2 regions of the Megasphaera indica genome follow, and region 2 is predicted to be linked to the other one. Evidence: a T-box and tRNA genes for the amino acid it is inferred to sense, from the RefSeq annotation. Region 2 holds a T-box; the other holds one or more tRNA genes.
What was found. The T-box of region 2 lies ahead of thrS (threonine--tRNA ligase). A T-box ahead of a tRNA ligase gene usually reads a tRNA of that ligase, here a tRNA-Thr.

Region 1: it has a tRNA-Thr gene. The T-box ahead of thrS (threonine--tRNA ligase) is inferred to sense a tRNA for this amino acid. The anticodon was not compared.

Annotation. Positions count from the first base shown of each region.
Region 1 covers NZ_JBKKJR010000005.1:75,638-79,048, reverse strand. Annotated here, with positions in the region: gene dnaB (replicative DNA helicase) at 1-914, shown strand, start outside; tRNA gene ACFCTO_RS04420 (tRNA-Thr) at 1,114-1,189, shown strand; tRNA gene ACFCTO_RS04415 (tRNA-Tyr) at 1,196-1,281, shown strand; tRNA gene ACFCTO_RS04410 (tRNA-Met) at 1,287-1,362, shown strand; tRNA gene ACFCTO_RS04405 (tRNA-Thr) at 1,421-1,496, shown strand; tRNA gene ACFCTO_RS04400 (tRNA-Met) at 1,502-1,578, shown strand; gene tuf (elongation factor Tu) at 1,727-2,914, shown strand; gene ACFCTO_RS04390 (mechanosensitive ion channel family protein) at 3,368-3,411, shown strand, end outside.
Region 2 covers NZ_JBKKJR010000001.1:130,242-133,652, forward strand. Annotated here, with positions in the region: gene ACFCTO_RS00660 (electron transfer flavoprotein subunit beta/FixA family protein) at 1-195, shown strand, start outside; gene ACFCTO_RS00665 (electron transfer flavoprotein subunit alpha/FixB family protein) at 216-1,232, shown strand; T-box leader at 1,530-1,744, shown strand; gene thrS (threonine--tRNA ligase) at 1,781-3,411, shown strand, end outside.

The sequences.
Region 1 (3,411 bases), on a different contig from region 2:
CCGAACGGCGCATCCTCCAGCTGTCGGATACAAAGAACCGCGGCGATTTCGCTTCTGTCGGCGCCGTCGTCGAAGTGACCCTGGACAAGATCACCAAGCTCTATGAAAATAAAGCGGGCCTCACCGGCCTGCCGACGGGATTCCGCGACCTGGACCGCATGACGTCGGGCCTGCAGCCGTCGGACCTGATCCTGGTCGCTGCCCGTCCGAGTATGGGCAAGACGGCCTTTACCCTGAACATCGCCCAGAACGTTGGCGTCCGTCAGCATAAGACGGTAGCCTTCTTTTCCCTGGAAATGTCCCAGGAACAGCTCGTCCAGCGACTGCTCTGCCAAATCGCCCATATCGACTCGCAGAAACTGCGCACAGGCCAGCTCAACAGCGATGAAGAGTGGACGCGCCTGACCGATGCCTGCGACAAACTTTATGAGTCGCCCATTTACATCGACGATACGCCGGGCATCTCTGTCGCCGAAATGCGATCGAAAGCGCGGCGCCTCAAGTCGGAACACGGCCTGGACCTGATCATCGTCGACTACCTGCAGCTCATGCAGGGGCGCAATGCCGAAAGCCGCCAGCAGGAAATCTCCGAGATTTCCCGGTCCCTCAAGGCCTTGGCGCGGGAACTGAAAGTACCGCTCATCGCCTTGTCCCAGCTCAGCCGCAGTGTCGAAAGCCGGCAGGATAAACGGCCTATGCTCAGTGACCTCCGCGAATCGGGGGCCCTGGAACAGGATGCGGATATCGTTTCCTTCTTGTACCGCGAAGATTACTACGATAAGGAAACGGAGAACCAGCACATTACAGAAGTCATCCTGGCCAAACACCGCAACGGCCCTGTCGGGTCGGTCAAGCTCTACTTCAAGAACGAGTTCACGCTGTTCCTCAACCTGGACACGCAGCATGAAGGGTAGATAAAATTAATTTAAAAAAAGTGTAAAAAGTACTTGCATTATTCCGTGGGGTATAGTATACTAATCAAGTCAGCGGTTCTGACAGAGACTTTTGAAACGGGGTTCTGCCTCGTCAGAAGAAATAAGAAAAGCTGATAAAAAAGTTCTTGACAGAACGTCAGTCCTTTGATATAATAGACTACGTTCCACGGAACAGTAAGCCAACGTAGCTCAATTGGTAGAGCAACTGACTTGTAATCAGTAGGTTGTAGGTTCAAGTCCTATCGTTGGCTCCAGTAAATGGTGGGGTTCCCGAGTGGCTAAAGGGAGCAGACTGTAAATCTGCCGGCGTTTGCCTTCGAAGGTTCGAATCCTTCCCCCACCACCAATTATCGCGGGGTGGAGCAGTTGGTAGCTCGTCGGGCTCATAACCCGAAGGTCGTAGGTTCAAGTCCTGCCCCCGCTACCAAATTTTTTTACTGTCAGGTAAAAAAACAACTTCATAATTGGCTTTGACCAGTTCATAAGCTGTTGTAGCTCAGTCGGTAGAGCGTATCCTTGGTAAGGATAAGGTCACCGGTTCAATCCCGGTCAATAGCTCCACACATGGCGGCTTAGCTCAGTTGGCTAGAGCATGCGGTTCATACCCGCAGTGTCCAGAGTTCGAATCTCCGAGCCGCCACCACACTAATAACCTCGTGCATACGAGGTTATTTCTATATGCAAAAATATTTTTTGTTTAAATTTTCCTATTTTTTTAAGCAAAGAGTACGGATGTGTGATAGAATACAAGTGGGTAGCTGTTTTTTTTCCTAAAGGAGGAAATGATTACAATGGCAAAAGAACATTATGAAAGAACAAAACCGCATGTTAATATCGGTACGATTGGTCACGTCGACCATGGCAAAACGACATTAACGGCTGCTATTACGAAAGTATTAGCAAAGAAGGGCTTTGCCAAGTTCGAAGATTACTCCGATATTGACAAGGCTCCGGAAGAACGTGAACGTGGTATTACGATCAACACGGCGCACGTCGAATATGAAACGGAAAAACGCCACTATGCACATGTTGACTGCCCGGGGCATGCTGACTATGTCAAGAACATGATCACTGGTGCAGCTCAGATGGATGGTGCTATCCTCGTTGTATCCGCAGCTGACGGCCCGATGCCGCAGACTCGTGAACACATCCTCCTGGCCCGCCAGGTCGGTGTACCGGCTATCGTCGTATACCTCAACAAAGCTGACCAGGTCGACGATCCGGAACTGATTGAACTCGTTGAAATGGAAGTCCGCGACCTCCTGACTGAATATGATTATCCTGGCGATGAAGTACCTATCATCGTAGGTTCTGCATTGAAAGCCCTCGAAGGCGATCCGGAAGCTGAAAAATCCATCCTCGACTTGATGGATGCTGTCGACAGCTACATCCCGACGCCGCAGCGTCCGACAGACCAGCCGTTCCTGATGCCTGTCGAAGACGTATTCACCATCACCGGCCGTGGTACGGTTGCTACGGGCCGTGTCGAACGTGGTACGATCAAAGTCGGTGACGCTGTCGAAATCGTCGGCCTCGCTGATAAACCGAAAGATACCGTCGTTACGGGCGTTGAAATGTTCCGTAAGATCCTGGACCTCGCAGAAGCAGGCGACAACATCGGCGCACTCCTCCGTGGCATCGACCGCAAAGACGTCGAACGCGGCCAGGTCCTGGCTAAACCGGGCACGATTCATCCGCACACGAAATTCAAGGCTCAGGTCTATGTCCTGACCAAAGATGAAGGCGGCCGTCATACGCCGTTCTTCAACGGCTATCGTCCGCAGTTCTACTTCCGCACGACTGACGTAACGGGTGTCATCACCCTGCCGGAAGGCACAGAAATGTGCATGCCTGGCGATAACGTCAAGATGGAAGTCGAACTCATCACACCGATTGCTATCGAAGCAGGCCTGCGCTTCGCTATCCGTGAAGGCGGCCGTACCGTAGGTGCCGGTGTCGTATCCGAAATCGAAGGCTAAAAGATAGTTTAAAGTTTGTAGTGCCGAGTTTGTAGAAAGAGGTTAAATTTTTAGCCAATAACTGCAAACTAAAAACTACAAACTTTAAACTCAAAAAAGGCGCTGTCTTCATACGACAGCGCCTTTTTTGCATACATTTATGCGCAAGGCTACAGGCCGTGAATTAGTTATCGCCTGTCTGCGCAATTGTAGGGGCTCGCACGTGGCAAGCCCGCTTCTAGTATAATGAGGGAATGACGGTAACTGTAACGTAAGGCATCCGTCGGAAGTCTCTCCTCATAGGAGAGGTAGCCCGAAGGGCCGGAGAGGTTAACCTCTCAGTCAGCTGCGCTGACAGCTCTCCTAGCAGGAGAGCCGGGCCGTCGGCCCCTACGAACCCCTAGCCCCTAGCCACTAGCCACTACCCAAAATCCCGGGTATAATAGAACTACACACAAGAGGAGGGTGCGAAATATGAACATTGCTGAAAATACGGCCGATACAGCGCAGCAGGCGGC
Region 2 (3,411 bases):
ATCCCGAACTTGGACGCTGCTGCTGTTGCAGCTGATGACGCTCAGATCGGTTTGTCTGGCTCTCCGACTAAAGTCCGCAAGATTTTCACACCGCCTCAGAGATCCGGTGGTCTCGTTCTCAAAGTTGAAGATGACAACGAACAGGCAATCGTCGACCAGGTTATGGAAAAACTGGTTGCCCAGAAAATCATTTAATCTAAGGAGGAACAGTGAAAATGGATTTAGCAGAATATAAAGGCATTTATGTAATTGCTGAACAGTTCGAAGGCAAATTACGTGATGTATCTTTCGAATTGTTGGGCCAGGCTCGCATCTTGGCTGACACCATCGGCGACGAAGTCGGTGCAATCCTCATTGGTAAAGACGTAAAACCGTTGGCTCAGGAACTCATCGCTCACGGTGCTCATAAAGTATTCGTATATGATGATCCTCAGCTCGAACATTACAATACGACGGCTTATGCAAAAGTTATTTGCGATTTCTTCCATGAAGAAAAACCGAACGTATTCCTCGTTGGCGCTACCAACATTGGCCGTGACCTCGGCCCGCGTGTCGCTAACTCCTTGAAGACTGGCCTCACCGCTGACTGCACACAGCTCGGCGTTGACGACGACAAGAAGACCATCGTATGGACCCGTCCGGCTCTCGGCGGCAACATCATGGCTGAAATCATCTGCCCGGACAACCGTCCGCAGATGGGTACTGTCCGCCCGCACGTCTTCAAAAAACCGGAAGCAGATCCTTCTGCAACTGGCGAAGTTATCGAAAAGAAAGCTAACCTCTCCGATGCTGACTTCATGACCAAATTCGTCGAACTCATCAAATTGGGCGGCGAAGGCGTTAAAATCGAAGATGCTGACGTTATCGTTGCTGGCGGCCGTGGCATGAATGGTGAAGAACCGTTCAAGACCGGTATCCTCAAAGAATGCGCAGACGTCCTCGGCGGCGCTGTTGGTGCATCCCGTGCAGCTGTTGACGCTGGCTGGATCGACGCTCTCCATCAGGTTGGCCAGACTGGTAAAACAGTTGGTCCGAAGATCTACATTGCATGCGCTATTTCCGGTGCTATCCAGCACTTGGCAGGCATGACTGGTTCTGACTGCATCATCGCTATCAACAAAGACGAAGATGCTCCGATCTTCAAAGTCTGCGACTATGGTATCGTAGGCGATGTCTTCAAAGTTCTCCCGCTCCTCACAGAAGCTATCAAGAAACAGAAAGGCATTGCATAAGTTATCTAACCGTGTATAATCAAAAGGTCTATCGCTATGCGATAGACCTTTTTTGCTGCTGGCAGCTGGCCGTTAGTGTCTGACCGCTGGTTCGTAGGGGTTCGCACGTGGCGAACCCGTTTCAGCATATGTGTGGTTTCCTATTCAAGTTGCTAGAAACATCGTGCAAATACCTGGCGGGTCGCCCACGGGCGACCCCTACAAACTCAAAAAGAGGCTGTCGCTTTAAGACAGCCTCTTTTCTCTCTTGACAACCCCCATTTCCTGCCGTATAATTTACGCATACATAGAGATATGTAAGATGCTTTGAAAAGGACAACACTTGATAGCTCCTTTATTACAGAGAGAGGCACGATGGTGAGAGTGCTTTATAAAGTCTGGCAAGTTACCGCCTTGGAGCAGGATTCCCGAAGTAAGTAGGGGATCCCGGCCGCCCCGTTATCGCGCTTGAGTACATCGGATTTTCCGGTGAACTAGGGTGGAACCACGTGAGTTATGCTCTCGTCCCTTGAGGACGAGAGCTTTTTTTATTAAGGAGGATGTTTGTAATGGCAGAATTAGTATTAAAAGACGGAAGCAAAAAACAGTTTCCCGATGGCATCTCTCTTGCCGAAGCTGTCAAACAGCTCAGCAACAGTCTTGCAAAGAAAGTATTAGTCGCAAAGGTAAACGGTGAAGTCACGGACCTCCGCGAAACCATCGTCGACGGCTCGACCGTTGAATTCCTCACCTTCGCCGACCAGGAAGGGAAAGATACGCTCCGCCATACAGCATCTCATGTCATGGCACAGGCTATCCAGCACCTCTTCCCGGGCGTCAAGTTCGCCATTGGCCCGTCCATTGAAAACGGCTTCTACTACGACCTCGACACAGAACACCGTTTCACACAGGAAGACTTTGCTGCCATTGAAGCTGAAATGGCTAAGATCGTCAAAGAAAACCTTCCCATTACCAAAGAAGTCTTGTCTCGTGCCGACGCTTTGAAACTCTTCAAAGACGCTGGCCAGGATTATAAAGTAGAACTCATCGAAGACCTTCCGGAAGATGCCGTCATTTCCATCTACCGCCAGGGCGACTTCGTCGACCTCTGTGCCGGTCCGCACTGCGCTTCGACCGGTGCCGTCAAGGCCTTCAAGCTGCGCACCGTTGCCGGCGCTTACTGGCGCGGCGATGAACACAACAAGATGCTCCAGCGTATTTACGGGACCGCTTTTGAAAAGAAATCGGAACTCGATGAATACCTGAAGATGATGGAAGAAGCTGAAAAGCGCGACCATCGTAAACTGGGCAAACAACTCGACCTGTTCAGTTTCCACGAAGAAGGCCCGGGCTTCCCGTTCTTCCATCCCAAGGGAATGATCCTGCGCAACAACTTGCTCAAATTCTGGCATGAACTCCATGACGAAGCCGATTACGACGAAATCATGACCCCGATGATCCTCAACCGTCATCTCTGGGAACAGTCCGGCCATTGGGATCACTATCGCGACAATATGTATTTCACGACTATCGATGAACAGCCTTACGCCATCAAACCGATGAACTGCCCGGGCGGCATCCTGGTCTATAAGAGCAACGTCCACAGCTACCGCGACTTCCCGATGCGCATGGCTGAACTCGGCCTGGTCCATCGCCATGAACTCCACGGGGCTCTCCACGGCCTGTTCCGCGTCCGTTGCTTCACCCAGGACGATGCTCACATCTTCATGCTGCCGAGTCAGATGAAAGAAGAAATTTCCGGCGTCATGGACCTCTTCGACAAGGCTTACAAACAGTTCGGCCTGGAATATCACGTCGAATTGTCCACTCGTCCGGAAGACTCCATGGGCTCCGACGAAATCTGGGAACTGGCTACCAAGACCTTGCATGACGTCATCGAAGAACGCCACATCCCGTACGTCATCAACGAAGGCGACGGCGCATTCTACGGTCCGAAACTGGACTTCCACCTGAAAGACTCCATCGGCCGTACCTGGCAGTGCGGTACTATCCAGCTCGACATGCTCATGCCGGAACGCTTCGACATGACCTACATCGGCGAAGATGGCCAGAAACATCGCCCGGTCATGGTACATCGTGCCTGCTTCGGCAGTATCGAACGCTTCCTGGGCATCATTACCGAAAACTATGCCGGTGCTTTCCCGGTATGGCTGGCTCCGGTCCAGATCAAGTTCCTGCC